Regions from separate parts of the Brevibacterium sp. CSND-B09 genome, predicted to be linked through region 2. Evidence: predicted binding sites of a transcription regulator. Region 2 holds the regulator's gene; the other holds the start of a gene.
The links. The regulator HspR, encoded in region 2, represses chaperone genes until heat shock. The targets are predictions, from matches to a motif close to AAGTTGAGTCNNNNNGACTCAACTT.

Region 1: a site for HspR is predicted at 2,864-2,888, ahead of ACU4IU_RS04445 (ATP-dependent Clp protease ATP-binding subunit). Genes of this name have one in related genera too.

The regions. Positions count from the first base shown of each region.
Region 1 is NZ_JBREGI010000001.1:914,192-923,015, forward strand. Features, by position in the region: gene ACU4IU_RS04440 (YidC/Oxa1 family membrane protein insertase) at 1-166, shown strand, start outside; gene ACU4IU_RS04445 (ATP-dependent Clp protease ATP-binding subunit) at 296-2,845, opposite strand; gene ACU4IU_RS04450 (TetR/AcrR family transcriptional regulator) at 3,022-3,672, shown strand; gene ACU4IU_RS04455 (DHA2 family efflux MFS transporter permease subunit) at 3,669-5,417, shown strand; gene ACU4IU_RS04460 (DUF3152 domain-containing protein) at 5,508-6,293, opposite strand; gene ACU4IU_RS04465 (VOC family protein) at 6,397-7,065, opposite strand; gene ACU4IU_RS04470 (VOC family protein) at 7,053-7,754, opposite strand; gene ACU4IU_RS04475 (TIGR04028 family ABC transporter substrate-binding protein) at 7,947-8,824, shown strand, end outside.
Region 2 is NZ_JBREGI010000001.1:2,548,698-2,557,521, reverse strand. Features, by position in the region: gene ACU4IU_RS11435 (lipoprotein 17-related variable surface protein) at 1-327, shown strand, start outside; gene ACU4IU_RS11430 (DUF1206 domain-containing protein) at 473-1,348, opposite strand; gene ACU4IU_RS11425 (heat shock protein transcriptional repressor HspR) at 1,498-1,938, opposite strand; gene ACU4IU_RS11420 (DnaJ C-terminal domain-containing protein) at 1,953-2,969, opposite strand; gene ACU4IU_RS11415 (nucleotide exchange factor GrpE) at 3,151-3,825, opposite strand; gene dnaK (molecular chaperone DnaK) at 3,825-5,687, opposite strand; gene ACU4IU_RS11405 (alpha/beta fold hydrolase) at 6,350-7,528, shown strand; gene ACU4IU_RS11400 (DMT family transporter) at 8,124-8,824, opposite strand, start outside.

The DNA.
Region 1 (8,824 bases), 1.6 Mb from region 2:
CTTCATGCCCTTCCTCACCGCGATCTTCGCGCTCTTCGTCCCCTTGGCCGCCGCTCTCTACCTGGCGACGACGACCACGTGGACGCTCGGCGAACGGCTCGTCCTCAACCGCCTCCTCGGCGCGAACGATCCCCAGCCCGAGCAGTCCTCTGCCACCCGCGGCTGACCCGGGACGCGACGCTGCCCGCAGCAACGACAGAGCCCGGGACGAAAGAACGGAATCTTTCGACCCGGGCTCATTCCGGTTCGAACGCGTCACTCAGAGGCGACGGCCGGTACAGGGCCGCCTCGGTGATCAGGCGATGATCGGCTCCGGGCGAGTGTCGGCCACGACCTTGAGTGCGCCGTCAACGACCGTGGCACGCACGGTGCCGCCCTCATCGACCGCCTCGGTGACGAGGAGATCGGCGATGCGGTCGTCGAGCTCGCGCTGGATCGTGCGACGCAGCGGACGGGCACCGAACTCGGGTTCGTAGCCTTCATCGGCCAGCCAGTCGAGAGCCTCTGCCGAGACGTCGAGGGCGATGCCCTGAGCCTCGAGGCGCTGCTTCGACGCGGCCAGCTGGTGATCGACGATGGACCGCAGCTGCTCGCGATCGAGCCGCGAGAACATCACGGTGTCATCGATGCGGTTGATGAACTCCGGCCGCATGAACTCCTTGAGGCGACCCATGACCTTGGCCTTGAGATCCTTCTCCGCGTCTCCCGCAGCTCCGGAGGCGAAGCCCAGCGGAGTGCCGGACATGAACTCGGAGCCGAGGTTCGAGGTCATGATGACCACGGTGTTGCGGAAGTCGACCGTGCGGCCCTGACCGTCGGTGAGCCGTCCGTCGTCGAGGACCTGCAGCAGCAGGTTGAACGCATCCGGATGGGCCTTCTCGACCTCGTCGAGGAGGATGACCGAATACGGGCGACGGCGGACCTTCTCCGTCAGCTGCCCTGCCTCGTCGTAGCCGACGTAGCCGGGAGGAGCACCGACGAGGCGGGACACCGTGTGGCGTTCGCCGAACTCGCTCATATCGAAGCGGATCATGGCCGACTCGTCGTCGAACAGGGTCTGCGCCAGAGCCTTCGCCAGCTCGGTCTTGCCGACACCGGTGGGGCCGAGGAAGAGGAAGCTGCCGATGGGACGGTTGGGATCGGCCATACCGGTCTGGCTGCGGCGGATGGCGCGCGACACGGCGGTCACGGCTTCGTCCTGTCCGACCACGCGGTCGTGGAGGACCTCTTCCATGTTCGCCAGTCGTGCCTTCTGGCTCTGCGTCATCCGCGCTGCCGGGATTCCGGTGGCCCGGGAGACCACATGCGCGATCTCCTGCTCACCGATGATCGCCTCGGCGGCAGCCGTCTTCACGGCCTCCGCGTCCGGGTTCTCAGCGGATTCGATCCGAGCGGTCACCTCGTTGATCTCATCGCGGACACGGCCGGCACGCTCGTAGTCCTCCACCTCGATAGCGGACTTCTTCTCCGCTTCGAGTTCGGAGAGATTGAGCTTGAGCGCGTCGATATCGACCGCGGGTCCGCGCCTGAGCGACATCCGGGCGCCCGCCTGGTCGATGAGGTCGATGGCCTTGTCCGGCAGGAAGCGGTCGGTGATGTAGCGGTTCGACAGCTCCACGGCCGCACGGACCGCCTCGGCAGTGTAGGTGACCTCGTGGAACTCCGCGTAGCGATCCTTCAGCCCGTCGATGATCGTCACCGCATCCTCGACGCTCGGCTCGCCCACGGTCACCGGCTGGAAGCGACGCTCGAGAGCCGAATCCTTCTCGATGGTGCGGTACTCCTTGAGCGTGGTCGCGCCGATCATGTGCAGATCGCCGCGGGCCAGGCGCGGTTTGAGGATGTTGCCGGCGTCCATCGAGTTCGCCTCGCCGTTGCCGCCGGCGCCGACGAGGGTGTGGAGTTCATCGACGAAGACGATCATGTCCCCGTCGTCGGCGATCTCGTTGAGCGCTCCGGTCAGGCGCTCTTCGAAGTCACCGCGGTAGCGCGTGCCGGCGAGCATTCCCGGCATATCGAGCGCGATGATGCGCTTGCCCTGCAGCTGCTTGGGAACTTCGCCCGAGTGGATGGCCTGAGCGAGGCCTTCGGCGACCGCGGTCTTGCCGACACCGGCCTCGCCGAGGAGAACCGGGTTGTTCTTCGTCCGGCGGGCGAGGATCTCGATCGTCTGCTCGATCTCCTCCGAGCGGCCGATGACGGGATCGAGTTTGCCTTCGGCTGCGAGCTCGGTGAGGTCCGTGCCGAACTTCTCCAGTACGGATTCCTGACCGTCCTCGCCTTCGGCCTCCTGGCCGGGGTGCATACCTGCGGCTTCGGCCGCCTCGGCACCGGCCTGCAGTGCAGCCTGGGTGACGCCTGCCTGGGCGAGGATCCGACCGGCGGGCATCTCCTGGTTGAGCACGAAGGCGAAGAACATGTGTTCGGGATCGATGTAGGTCGACCCGAAGGCTCGCGCCACCTGGTAGGCGTCGAGCAGGGCGCGCTGGGCCGAACCGGTCAGCGTGGGCGTGGAATCCGCCTCGGTGTCGGTGCTGGCCGGAAGGCGCTCTTCGATCGCATGGGCGATGGCCTCGGGATCGGCGCCGGCCTGGCGCACGGCGGAGATTCCGGGTTCGGAATCGACCATGGTGCGCAGGATGTGGAGCGCGTCGACCTCGGACTGACCGTGTCGTCCTGCGAACTCCGCGGCCGCTTCGATGACCTCGTGGCTGCGCTTGCTCAGCAGTCGGTTGATGTCGACGGAACGGCCTCGGCGAGCTCCGGTCTGCCCCTGGAGGAAACGAGCGAGGAACTCGTCGAACGAGTCTCCGCCCGAGCCTGCGGGTCCGAAGAATGTGGCCAAAGCTGACCTCCTCTTTCAAAGTTGAGCGTATACGACTCAATCAACAGGTGCATGCGGACATATATTCCCACCTGTCGACCGCCCGACGACGGAGTGTGAACAACATCACCGTCGAGAAATGCATTGAATGCATTTCTGCATTTGGTGCAAATTTGCAAGAGGTGCATAATTTTCTGGTGAGTTCCGAACCGACCGAATCCCTGCGCGAGCGCCAGACCCGTGAGCGCCGTGCGTCCATCCACGCCGCGGCCGTCGATCTCGTCTTCGATCATGGACTCGACGAGGTGACTGTGGCTCGGATCGCGGAAGCTGCGGAGGTCTCGACGCGCACGTTCTTCAACTATTTCCCTACCAAGGAGATGGCGATCGTCGGACTGACGACCTCCGACGATATCGCCGCCGCTCTGCAGCGATTCATCGAGGACTTCGAGCCCCGGCGCGAGCGTCTGGTGGAGGATCTCTCCTTCACCATCCGCGCCGCGTTCGAATTCCTGCTGCCGCGGTCGGCGAACAAGCAGAAGCTGCGCGCGATCCAGGCTCGGCATCCGCACCTCGGCATGCTCAGCATGGAGACGAAACGGCACTACTCCGAGCAGATCATCACCGGCATCCGCCGGCGGATCGAACGTCGCGGAATCACCTTTGCCGATGACGACACCGCCGCACGGGCCACGCGGATGCTCGCGCAGCTGTGCAGCATCCCGCTCGAGCACGCTTTCGCCTCCGCGCGATTCGACACCGAACACGAATTGGACGACGAACGGGTGGACCAGGCGTTCACCTCCTCGATCGAACTGTTCCTGACCCTCTTAGAAAGGCTGAAATGACCACTACCGCCACCGAGCCCGCTGCCGAGAAGCAGCACGGCGCCGAGGAGGAGCCGGAGATCGAGACCTCGTCGGTCATCCTGCTATTCACCGGCCTGATGCTGGCAATGTTCATGTTCTCGCTCAACCAGACCATGCTGGCCACGGCCCTGCCGACCATCGTCGGTGACCTCAACGGCGTCGACCAGATGCTTTGGGTCTCGACGGCGTTCATGTTGGCGTCGACGATCATGATGCCGATCTACGGCAAGTTGGGCGATTCGTTCAACCGGAAGAAGATCTTCATCTTCGCCATCTGCATGTTCATCCTCGGTTCGATCGTCGGCTTCCTGGCCCACAACATGGCCGTCCTCATCACCGCACGCGTCATTCAGGGCCTCGGCGGCGGCGGTCTCATCATCCTCTCGCAGGCTCTCATCGCCGCGGTTGTGCCGGCGCGCAAACGCGGCCCGTATATGGGCATCATGGGGGCGAACTTCGCGGTCACCTCGGTGGCGGGACCGCTGATCGGAGGCTGGATCACCGAGGGTCCGGGCTGGCGCTGGACATTCGCTCTCAATCTTCCGTTCGGCGTGCTCGCGCTCATCGCCGCCATCCTCTTCCTCAAGGTCCCCAAGTCGGATCGGTCGGTCAAACGCCATGTCGATGTCGCGGGAATGATCCTCATCGCCGAATTCACCTCGGCACTCATCCTCACGACTTCGTGGGGCGGGCATCAGTACGACTGGGACGATCCGATCATCATCGGACTCATCGCCATCGCCGTCATCAGCGCCGTCGTCTTCGTCTTCGTCGAACAGGCTGTGCCCGAACCCGTCATCCCGATGTTCGTGTTCAAGGACACGAACTTCGTCCTCTGCACGATCGCCGGCATGTGCATCGCCATCGGCATGTTCGGCGTACTTTCGTACATGCCCACATTCCTGCAGATGGCCCACGGGATCGAAGCGACCAAGGCCGGGCTCCTCATGGTGCCCATGATGGCCGTGATGCTGCCGAGCTCGGTCATCATCGGCTTCGTCGTCTCGAAGACGGGACGGTACAAGTGGTACCCGGTGCTCGGCAGCGCGATCGTCGGCGTCGCCCTCTTCCTCATGGGGACCTTCGTCACGGCCGATCAGAACGTTCTCGTCGTCATCGGCTGCCTGTGTGTGCTGGGCCTCGGCCTGGGACTGTCGATGCAGATGCTCGTGCTCATCGTCCAGAACTCGTTCCCGGTGGCGATGGTCGGCACGGCGACGGCGTCGAACAACTTCTTCCGGCAGATCGGCGGCACGCTGGGCATGTCGCTGATCGGTTCGCTCTTCACCTCGCGGCTGGCATCCAACCTCGAGGACGGCATCAAGTCCCTGGGACCCCAGGGCGCCCAGGCGATGAAGGGCACGGGGTCGAACTCACTGACCCCCGAAGTGGTCAAGTCGCTGCCCGATCCGATCCACTCGATCATCGTCAATGCGTACAGCGATGCGCTGGTGCCGATCTTCCTGTGGGTCTGCCCGCTGGGAATCATCGCGGCAGTCATCCTCATGTTCGTTCGCGAGAAGGCTCTGGCCACGAAGATCGATGCGGGCGCCCCGACGGACCATCAGCGTGAGGTCGTCGCGACCGACAGCATCGCTGTCGTCGAACAGCCTGGTTCGCTGACCCCCTCGGGCACGAGCTCCGTCAGCGATGAGATCGAGTACGAGAAGGCCACGCAGGGTGCCGGAGACTACTCTCTGCGGCCCCGCTCGCCCAAGCACTGATACGCACGTCCACGCAATGACAGCGCAGGCCCCGCAATCGCGGGGCCTGCGCTGTATCGCGGCCGGAGTCTGTCCGCGACTGCCGCGGAACTAGCCTTTCGAGGGCCATCCGTTCGGCTCACACCCCTGCAGGCCCTTCGTCTGCTGCTGCATGAGCGGTGCGGTCTTGCCCGGTCCGGGGCAGGATTCGTGGCCGTGGCCGAGAGCGTGACCGACCTCGTGGTTGATGAGGTACTGCCGGTACTGGACGATATCGTCGAACTCCTCCGTGGCGGAGACCCAGCGCTTGGCGTTGAGGATGACGTTGGGTCCATTGCGGCATGAGAGCTTGCCCAGGGTCCGCAGCGGCAGGCACATCTCGTCGACGGTATCGGGGCTGGCGATGGAGATCATCGTGTCCTGGCCTTCATCGACGAGCTCGATGGAGACGTCGTCCATGTCCTGCCAGCCGCGCTCGTCCTGGAGGGTCTTGATGATGAAGTCGCCGGCCTCATCGACGTCGATGGGCAGGTTGTCTTCGACGCGCAGGGCGACCTTGAACGTCTTGCCCTCGTCGCGGTTGGGTCCGGTCTCCTCTTTCGGCCGGTCCCATTTTCCGCTGCCATGATCGTCGATATCGTCTTCGCTGACTCCGGTCGCTCCTGCATCCTCGACGTTCGCGGTCTCGGTGGGCGTGGGCGACTCACTCGGCTTGGCCTCGGCTGAGTCGCTCGGGTCCGGCGAAGCGGCCTGCGTTTCGGCCGCCTTCGGAGTCGGCCGCGTCTCTTCGTCGGCGGCGGGCGCGCAGGCGCTCAGTCCGACGACCAGTGAGACAGCGACAAGCGAGGTCAGGGTGCGGAGGCGTGGACGGGAGGCGAGACGGGTTCGACTGAGCACGCCTGTGAGTCTATCTCCTGCCGATTCATCGAGAAACGGGTTGCGTGTCGAGAAACGTGCGCACACACCCGTGTCTCGACACTCAGCCCGTTTTTCGGCGAAGTCAGAACTCGAGCACGCCGCCGGGCCCGCGCAACCTGGCACGCAGACGACAGACCGGCCCCTCGACCACCGCGGTGTCACCGGCCCCGAGTACCTCGAGCACCTGCCGCGCCGCCTCGGGCTCCGGCGATTCCGCACGGAAATCGAGCAGTTCGAGGGCGGGCAGGGCCGCCTCGGCGGGATGGACGGATTCGCCCCAGTCGATGAGGAACGGCTGCGCACCATCATGCGGCAATGGAGATCGGGTGGTCAGTCGCCATTCGAGGCGGTCGCCCTCGGCGGTGTCCCGAGCCATGTCCTGGACCTCGCCGAAATCGATGCCCGCGGTGTTCGCGGCCGCGATCTTCGCGAGGAACGCCGGCGGATGGATGGCCCAGGTCTGCAAGGTCGGCTCGGCGGCCAGATGAGCGTCGAGCGGCAGGGTGCCGTCGGCGGGCGGCTCCTGCTGCGGGTCGGGGCCGAGGATCTCGAGGTAGGTGTGGGCTCCCTCCGGCCAACCATCCGGGGTGAGTCCGAGCAGATAGTTCGCGGTCCCTCGCCCCGGGTGCGAACCGCCGGGAACCGCGCGCAGCCCGGTAGCCTCTTCCACGGCGGCGACCCCGGCGTCGAGGTCGGGCACCGTGATGATGAGGTGGTCGAGCTGCGCGGGAATGGTGTTCAGAGAGTCCATGATCCACCCGGACCTTTCAGATGAGCGTGTAGGCCCTCAGTCTCCCCTTCTTCGACATCGAGGGCAATGATGTCGAGTCCGATGCCGAAGAAGTCGAGGACCGAACCTACCGCATCCGGGTCCTCGCTCGCGCCCCACAGGCTCTCGAGTCGGACCGACGGCATCTCCTGCATCGCGGGATGCTCGGAGTCCTTCCAGTCGATGAGGAACGGCTGGATCCCCGACCACGGCAGCGGGGTGTGCCTGGTCAGGCGCCAGTCGAGAACGGCTCCGTCCGGTCTGCGGCGGGTCATGTCATGGACCTCGCCGAGGCGGACGCGCGGTTCCCGTGACCGCGCAGCGGCCGTGACGAAGCCGTCGAAATCGTCCGGACGGATCGCCCACCTCTGCACGGTCGGCGCCGTGACCCCGGCCAACCGCGCGGCCGCCAGCACCGGGTCCTGCTCGGGGTCGGGACCGAGGATCTCGAGGTACGTCAGCGGTTTCGGACCGCTCTGACGTGTGAGTCCCAGCGAATCGGAGAGTTCATCGCTGAGCTCGAGTCCGAGCAGCGCGTTGGCCGTGCCCAAGCCCGGATGCGCACCACCGTCGACCGCACTCACCCCCAGACGGCCCTCACATTGCTCAACATATTTCTGCAGATCTGGGACGGCGATAACGAGATGATCGAATTCCGCACTGTTCAACATGTCTCAATATTAAGCCCCGGATTGACGGTAATTGCACGGATGCGCTTTACTCATGGCATGCGCATCCACTTCGGGCTCCACGCCGGACACCGCCTCTGTCTGCCGTCAACGACACCTGCGATGTCCGCATATTGTTGAACTATCACACTCAGCTCCCTCTGTTCCATCCCACTTGCCCGAAGGACCTCTTCCATGCCGGACCGTCTCTCCGCCTCCGCGAGTCTGACTCAGCGCCGCCTCGACCGCCGCTCGGTCCTCAGCCTCGGTCTCGGTTTCGGCACTCTGCTCACCCTCAGCGCCTGCACACCTCACGACTCCGGTTCGCTGGCCGAGGGCGAACCCGTCCGCGGTGGAGTGCTCACCTACTTCGAACCCCAGACCTGGACCCTGCTCTACCCGCCGTCGGTCGGCTTCTACCCCAACGGCGGGATCATGAACAACATCTCCGCACGCCTGCTGTGGCAGGATCCGAAGACACTCGAGCTCTATCCGTGGTTGGCGACCGAACTGCCGGAGACGAACGCCGATGCCACGACCTACACATTCACCATCCGTGAAGGTGTGACCTATTCGGACGGTTCACCGCTGACACCTGAGAATGTGGCGAAGAACTTCGACCTGTTCGGTCTCGGCGACGAAGCACGCACGCTGCCTGTGTCCGAGCAGATCTCGAACTACGAGCGCAGCGAAGTCCTCGACGAGCATCGGGTTCGGTTCCACTTCTCCGCCCCCTCCCCCGGTTTCGCGCAGGCGACGTCGACGATGAACGCAGGACTGCTCGCCGATTCCACTCTCGACCTCGACGCCGAAGGCTTCGGCCCGGGCGGAGCCACGCAGATCCACACCTGCGGGCCCTTCCACATCACGGCCGAGACCATCGGCACGAAGCTCTCCGTCCGTGCCCGCGAAGACTACGACTGGGCTCCCCCGCATCTGAAGCACCAGGGCCGAGCCCACCTCGACGGCATCGACTATCTGACCAACAACGAATACTCCGTGCGCATCGGAGCTGTGCTCTCCGGACAGGCAGACGGCGTCCGCGACGTCCAGGCTCCGGACGAGTCCCGTGT
Region 2 (8,824 bases):
GCCAACGTCAACGTCTACGGCACCAGCGCCTCCAACGCATCGGCCTACGTCGGCGATTACGACGTCACCGTCACCTGCGGCGATGACGAGCTGACCGGTGACTTCTCGGTCGAGGAAGATCCGAACGCTGGTGGCGGCGATGAAGACGGCAACGGCGGAAACGACGATGGCGACAACGGAGATGCCGGCAACGGCGGCGACCTGCCCCGCACCGGTACCGAGCTGACCGGCCTCGTCGGCGGCGCCGGCCTCCTCCTCATCGGTGGAGTCGCAGTCGCCATGACCATGCGCCGCAAGAAGGTTGCCAAGGATCCCGCTGAGATCTGATAGCCACTGGCCTGAGAGCGTGCCGGCTCGACTGTGCCGGGCGTGAGTCGAAGAAGGGCGCGAACCCAGTTGGGTTCGCGCCCTTCTTCGTATCTCAGCGGCCAAACATCAGCGGCCAAACATCTGCAGCCGGGCAGAAGACAGCTCATTCCATGCGGTCGTACCTCGAGCGCAGGGCGAGGAAGACCCCGTAGAGGACCAGGCCGAGACCCACGGCCAACAGCAGATACGGCCCGAACGGCTGATCGCGCATGCCCTTGAGCGCACCGTCGATACCAGTGAACTCCTCCGGATCACCGGTCGCCGCAGACACCACGATGAGGATGCCCACCGACAGCAGCGTCGCACCTTTGCCCAGATACCCGACAACACCGGTGAACCCGACGAGGAAGCGGGTGAACGCGCTGCGCGGCCGACGAAGCTCATCTTTCCACTTCCGGCGCAGACCATTGATACAGAACACGATGCCGATGAGCGCAATCACGGCGCCGGCAGCCATGAGGATATACAGTCCGCCCGGGGCCTTCGCCACGGTCGTCGAGGCCTGTGAGCTCACTTTGCCCGAGTCCGATCCTCCGCCGAAGACGAACTGGGAGAAGGTCGCGGCAACCACCACATAGGCAATGGCAGAACCGACCGTCGAGAAGAAGTCGATCCACTGTTTCCTCCCCTGCTTCTCCTGCGGGTCGCGAGTTCCGGCACCGCGCAGCGACGACGCACCGAAGAACGCGTTGACCAAGCACCACAACGCCATCAGCGCACAGCCGAGGAAGCAGATCACGATCAGCACCAGGCCGAAGGGCTGTGAAGCGATCTGTCCGACCGCTCCGGCCTGGTCGGCTTCGCCGCCGCCCTGCCCCAGGCCGATCGTCACGGCCGTCGCACCGAGGATCGCGTGGACCAACCCATTGGCAATGAAGCCCGCGCGGGCCACACGCTCGAACCAGCGGCTGTCCGCGGCTTCCTGAGCCGCCGAATCGGCACTGTCGGCGACCTGTCGAACCTTCTCTTTCTCGTTCACAGAGTCAGTGTCGCACAACACGTGTACTTTTCTGCGCCGCAATGAACTGGATTCGTCGAGCAACGCGAAAAGGCGGAGTGCGCACCGAAAGTTCGGTTCGCACTCCGCCTCGACGCTGTTCTCAGCGTCCCAGTCGGGCCTCGTCAGGATCAGCCGCGTCGGTACCGGTTGTACAGCACCAGAGCTCCCGGCTCAGGGCGACCCTGTGGGCGTCGTCCCCTCGAGATCGAGACGACGTCTCCGCCCACGGTTCCGGCCGCGAAGACACGCGCATCGCGTTCCTGCGCCGACCGGCGTGCCCGAACCTCGTCCTCAAGCTCCTCGTTGCGGCTCTTGAGCGCATCGACCTGATTCTGCAGGTCGATGATCTTCTTGATCCCGACGAGGTTGACTCCCTCGTCCTGCGACAGCTGCTGGATCAGTCGCAGCTTGGCGATGTCCTTCCCGGAATAACGCCGGCCCCGGCCCGCAGTGCGTTCCGGAGAGACGAGACCCAGTCGGTCATACTGCCGCAGCGTCTGCGGGTGCATGCCCGCCAGATCCGCGGCCACCGAGATGACATACACCGCCGCACTCGATGAAATGTGCATTGTGATTCACCACCTCAGCTGGCCTTGGCTTTGTCCAGCAAGCCGGCGCGTGGGTCCTCACCTTCAGTGGCGGCTTTGAACGACTCGACCGCTTGCTTGGCTTCCTTGGACAGGTTCTTCGGCGCCACGATCTCGACTGTCGCCAGCAGATCGCCGGTGCCCTTCTTCGTCTTCACACCTTTGCCCCGCACGCGCAGGGTCCGTCCCGACGGTGTACCCGGCGCGACCTTGACCTTGACAGGCATTCCGCCCAGAGTCGGCACCTTGACCTCGGCGCCGAGAGCCGCCTCGTCGAAGCTGATCGGCAGATCCATCCGCAGGTTGTCACCATCGCGGGTGAAGACCGGGTGCGGGCTCACGTGCACGGTGAGGATGACGTCACCGGGCTCGCCGCCGTTGGGGCTGGCCTTGCCCTTGCCGGCCAGGCGGATCTTCTGTCCGTCCTTGACCCCGATCGGGGTGCGCACGGTCAGCGGCTTCCCGCCGGGCATGTTCAGCTTCACCGAGGCGCCGTCGATGGCTTCGGTGAACGACAGCGTCGTGCTCGACTTGATGTCGCCGCCCTTGACCGGAGGCTGGTAGCCGCCGTATCCGCCGCCACCGCCGAAACCTCCGCCGAATCCGCCGAGCAGATCCGCCAGGTCCGGGGGAACGTCTCCCCCGCCGCCGTAGGTCGTGCGGGTCCGGGTGCGTCCGCCGCCTCCGAAGAGGTCGGAGAACACGTCGTCGAATCCGCCGCCGGCAGCCCCGCCGGGTCCACCGGAACCGGCGCTGAACCTGGCACCGCCGCCCATGGCACGGACCTGATCGTACTGAGCCCGGGATTCCTTGTCGGAGAGCACCTGGTGGGCCTGGCCGATCTCCTTGAACTTCTCCTCGGCCTTCTCATCACCGGGGTTGGCGTCCGGGTGATACTTGCGCGCGAGCTTGCGATAGGCCTTCTTGATCTCGGCATCGGAAGCATCCTTGGAGACGCCGAGGGTTTTGTAGAAGTCCTTGTCGAACCAATCATTCTGAGGTCCGGTATTCACCTGGCACCTCCCTTCCTTCCAATCAATCCTGTCATCACGGTATTCACTTGTCCTCTCACAATCCGCACCCCCGGGGCAATGCCCCGAAGATCCGGACCGCCGCCGAGGCGGTTCCCCGGCCCCGTACGTCGGTGAACCGGCGTGCGGGGCGGGCGGCCGCCTCGGCGATCGTGGTCGCTGCTCAGTCTTCCGGCTGCTGGACACCGACGCGGGCGGCGCGGATGATGCGCTCCCCGATCCGGTAGCCCGGCTGCATGACCAGGAAGAGCGTCGGATTCTCGACCTCATCCGAAGGCTGCTGCATGAGCGCTTCGTGGATGTTCGGATCGAACTCGTCGCCGACCTCTCCGTACTGCTCGACGCCGAGCTTGTTCAGCGATTCGACCAGCTTGTTCACGTGGGTCTCGAAAGGCCCGGTGACATCGCCGTTGTCGCGAGCGAGCTTGACCTCGTCGAGCACGGGAATCAGGGCCTCGACGACCTTGATCGTGCCGCCGAGCGCCGCACGCTCACGTTCGCGGTCGGCCCGCATCCGGTAGGCCGCATATTCGGCGTTGATGCGCTTGAGGTCGGCCAGGTATCCCGCTGCCTCAGAACCCGGTTCGGGCTCGGCCTCCGGCTCGATGTCCTCGAGACCCGAGGCATCGGACGGGATGTCCACACCGAGGTCGCTGGCATCGGCCGCGGCAGCCTGTTCGGCATTCGGGTCCGCGGTCGGCTCCTCGCCGGCCCCGGCCGAGGCCGACTGGGCGTCGGCCTCGGGACGGACCTCACCGGTGTTCGGATCGACCCGGCGCTTGTCACTGAAGGTGAAGCCTGGCTCCTCGGACGACTTGTCGTTGCCCTCGGCAGTCATTACTTCTTCTCCTCATCCTCATCGTCGACAACTTCGGCGTCGACGACATCGTCGTCTGCGCTCGCATCGGCTGCGCCTTCACCGGCAGCTTCGGCGCCTTCGGCACCGCCCTGCTGGCTGTAGATGGCTTCGCCGATCTTCTGCTGGTTCTCCACGAGCTTGTCGTAGGCGCTCTTCACGGCGTCGTCGTCTTCACCCTTGAGGGCTTCCTTGACGGCGTCGACATCGCCCTGCATCTCGGTCTTGAGCTCTTCCGGCAGCTTGTCGGCATTGTCGGTCAGCAGCTTCTCGGTCTGGTAGGCGAGGTTCTCCGCATTGTTGCGGACGTCGGCAGCCTCACGGCGCTTCTTGTCCTCTTCTGCGTGCTCCTCGGCCTCGCGGACCATGCGGTCGATGTCTTCCTTCGGCAGTGCGGAACCGCCGGTGATCGTCATCGACTGCTCGGTGCCGGTGCCCTTGTCGGTGGCCGACACGTGGACGATGCCGTTGGCGTCGATGTCGAAGGCGACCTCGATCTGCGGCACACCGCGCGGAGCCGGAGCGATACCGGTCAGCTCGAAGGTGCCGAGGTTCTTGTTGTCGCGAGTGAACTCACGCTCACCCTGGAAGACCTGGATCGACACGGAGGGCTGGTTGTCCTCAGCGGTGGTGAAGGTCTCCGAGCGCTTGGTCGGGATCGGGGTGTTGCGCTCGATGAGCTTGGTCATCACGCCGCCCTTGGTCTCGAGTCCGAGCGAGAGCGGGGTGACGTCGATGAGCAGGACGTCCTTGCGCTCACCCACGAGGACACCGGCCTGAACGGCGGCGCCGATGGCGACGACCTCATCGGGGTTGACGCCCTTGTTGGGCTCCTTGCCTCCGGTGAGTTCGGTGACGACGGCGGAGACGCCGGGCATACGGGTCGAACCGCCCACGAGGACGACGTGGTCAATGTCGCTGACGGAGACACCGGCGTCCTTCATGACTGCGTGGAACGGAGCCTTGGTGCGCTCGAGGAGGTCCTTGGTCAGGTCCTCGAACTTCGCACGGGTGAGGGTCTCATCCAGGTGGATAGGTCCGTTCTCGCTCATCGACAGGTACTGCAGCGAGATGTTCGTGCTGGTGGCCGAGGACAGTTCCTTCTTGGCCTGCTCTGCGGCTTCCTTGAGGCGCTGCAGAGCGGTGGCATCCTTGGTCAGGTCCACGCCGTAGTTGTTCTTGACCTGCTCGACCAGCCAGTCGACGATGCGCTGATCCCAGTCGTCACCGCCGAGGCGGTTGTCACCGGAGGTCGCACGGACCTGAATGGTGGAGAAGTCGTCTTCGTCCTTGCCGACTTCCAGCAGGGAGACGTCGAAGGTACCGCCACCGAGGTCGAAGACGAGGATGAGCTCGTCTTCCTTGCCGCGCTCGAGGCCGTAGGCAAGAGCGGCAGCAGTGGGTTCGTTGATGATGCGCGAGACGTTGAGGCCGGCGATCTCACCGGCGTCCTTGGTTGCCTGGCGCTCAGCATCGTTGAAGTATGCGGGAACGGTGATCACCGCGTCGGTGACCTTCTCCTGCAGGTACTCTTCGGCGTCGTGCTTAAGCTTCTGGAGGATGCGGGCCGAAACTTCGGGGGCCGTCATCTTCTTGCCGCCGATCTCGGTGGACCAGTCGGTGCCCATGTGGCGCTTGACCGATGCGACGGTGTTCTTGATGTTCGTGACGGCCTGGCGCTTGGCGATCTCACCGACGAGGGAGTCGCCGTTCTTGTTGACTGCGACGACGGACGGGGTGGTGCGACCGCCTTCCGCGTTTGCGATGACCTTCGGGTCGCCGCCCTCGAGGACGGTGACGACGGAGTTCGTGGTTCCGAGGTCGATTCCGACTGCACGTGCCATAGTTTTCTCTCCTTACAGATCGTGAGTTCCTGCGACTCGAATGTGTGCGATCGGGCGGCTCCGGTTCTTGAGTCAGAACCACTCGACCGCACACATTGAGCCAACCGGACTCAAGTATTCTCTTCGAGGTTCCGACCGTCAAGTCGGCCTCATCAAAGTTGCGTACACCAGACTCAACTTTGCTGAGGATGGTTTTATTCCGGCAGGAGAGGATTTCTTTTCAGATAGCCGCTGTAGGATCTCGGATTTCGTGCCGGAATCTCAATTTCGCGTCGGAGGCGTGTCGGTGTTCCCAGTTTCATGTCGGTGCGAGGATGCTGGAAACATGACAACGAAGACGTTGCTGGACACGGAACTGATGTACCTCACCGAGGAGGGCACATCGGTAGCCACCACTGTGGGCGCTGTGGACAGCACCCGACTTTCGAAGGGACTACCGGTCCGGTCGCCCAGATCATACGCGCGTCAACGTCACTACCCCGGTTTGTTTTGGTCCGCGACCACAAACGACCATATACCGTTCGAAAGCCGGTTAGAACTCGATCGATTGTGGTTGGCGGACTTCGAGTGGAAACCAAACCATGGGTCAGGTCAGAGTCAAACAAACCTTCAGCATTCCCTTCGTTTGACCTGAACCTCGGTTCAGGGGTGAAGCTTGAGGCATGAGTGAACGAGATGAGCTGTTTGGGATTGCCGAAGTCTCGGCACGGATCGGTCTGGAACCGGACACGATACGATACTTCGAGCGCCAGAGGGTCATACCGTCTCCACGACGCGACAGTGCGGGACACCGTCAGTACACGACGGCCGACGTCGAGTTGATCCGCATGCTGGTTCATCTCCGTGAGACGGGGATGCCTCTGGCTGATATCGCGCAGTTCACGGGCGCAGACAACAAGGTGGCTGATCTGGCCGGACTTCGAGTGGAGTTACTGACAGCCCATCGCCGTCGCGTCCAGGATAGGCGTGAGGAGCTCGACCGAGCGCTCGATGTAATTACGCGGAAGATCATGGATTTCAGCGATCGAATCACCGGTTCGGTGAACCTTCTCGAGCGAACAGATTGCACGATTGCGTTCGACGTCCAGGGGGAGGGGCCTCTGTTGTTCCTGGTCGGTGCGCCGGCGGGGCGGGCTGGTTTCGCACCGCTAGCGCATGAGCTTTCCGACCGTTATACCGTCGTCACCCATGACCCGCGTGGTGTCGGTGCCAGTCGTGCAGTCCTGGGGATGGCTGCACCCACGCCCGAGGTACTTGCCGAGGATCTTGCTGCGCTTGTTGACCGGCTCACCGGAGGGCCCGCCCTATTCGTCGGAACCAGTGGCGGCGCCGTGACGCTGTTGGAACTGGCCAAGCAGTATTCTGAAATGGTTGGCCGGGCCGTGTTGCATGAGCCGCCGCTCGTGTCCCTCGTGGCTGATTCGAAGCTAGCGGACAGAGCTGCAGCGGTGTTTGAAGCCGCGGAGGCTGATCCCCAGCGGGCAGTGCAGGAGTTCTTTGATCTCAGTGGCGCCGCCCACCATACGGGACCAGATCAGACACCTCCCGCCCATATGTCCATGCCCGAGCTACCTGCCGAGGAACTCGAAAAGAATCGCTACTTTCTAGGGCAGATGGCCGGTCCATCAGTCTTTTACGTACCCGATATTGAGGCCATCCGACGTGTTGCGATTACGCTGTGTGCAGGCTCACTGAGCCATCATCAACTCGCGCGGCGGGCAACCCAAATACTCGCTGAACGTCTAGGACTGCCCCTAGTCGACATGCCAGGTAACCACCTCGGCGCAAGCTCAGAGCCGTCAGAATTCGCAAAAGACCTCAAGCGCCTGCTCGAACTCTGAGCACTACCCGCGGCCCTTCCTAGGCCGAACGGCCCAGGACCACGGCCCCGCTGGAGCTCTTGACCGTTGAGGCGGAATGCCCGCTCTCCCACACGTTGAGGGGGCGCTTAATCGTTCCGGTGGTGGTCTTCTTAGCCCTGATATGTCCAAACGAGGGCGGCGCACGGAGCCGCAGCCCAGTTTCTCGTACAGCTAGGCGGTGGAGGCGGGGTCGAGGCCCCGCTCGTCGCGAATGAGCGTCATCGACCAGAACAAGGCTCGGCGATTCCTAGCGATTCTCTTCCACGACCACTCGACGACCTTATGGGCGTGTACGAGACGCCCCAGCACTCGCAGATAGCGGTGAAGCGCCCTGGGGTTCGCTCCAGGTCTTAGCAAGGGGAACGGGAGTATGTCCAAGGAGTTCAGTCAAGAGTTGCGATATCGCACCATGCGCATGGTCTACGAGTGCCCGGCCCCGCTCGCAGTCGAATCGTGCGCTCACCCCGCGGTTCGGTGTCGGCGGCGAGACGCTGCGAATCTGGTGCAACCGCTACGGGCCCACCGAACCTGCGGGTTGCCACGGATCAGCCCGTAACTTCTCCGAGATCAATCATCAGTTAGCGCGGAGTGTGTCTCGTACACCTGCCTGCTTTCCTCGGTTGCGGGCGCGAACTGCAAGCAGTGCGCAGCCGATCACGGCGATGCCGCCGGTAACGGTCTGCCAGCCGATGTGCTCGCCCAGCAGCAGGCCTGCCCAGAGGATGTTCATCACCGGTTGAGTGAGCTGCACCTGGCTGACTTCTGCCATCGGTCCGATGGCGAGGCCACGATACCAGGCGAAGAACCCGAGGAACATGCTCACCACCGCGAGGTACGCGAACGCGCCCCACTCCACGAGGGTGCCCATGTGAGGCTGCTGCACCATGGCGATGCCGGTCAGTAGAATCATCAGCGGTGAGGCGAGCACAAGCGCCCACGAGATTGTCTGCCACGACCCCAAGCTGCGCGAGAGCAATCCGCCTTCCGCGTAGCCGACCGCGCAAACGACGACGGCGGCGAACAGTAGCAGGTCGGAGAAGTGCAGCCCGCCGAAACCGCCACCTTGGATCACGGCGAATACCACCGCAGCGACAGCACCAAACGCGGCGGCGACCCAGAACGAGCGTGCGGGTCGTTCCCCCGTGCGCAGCGCCGCAATCACCGCCGTCGCTGCGGGCAGCAGCGCGATCACCACAGCCCCGTGGCTCGCGCGCGCTGTCTCGAGGGCAAACGACGTCAGCAGCGGGAACCCGACCACCGCGCCGCCCGCGACCA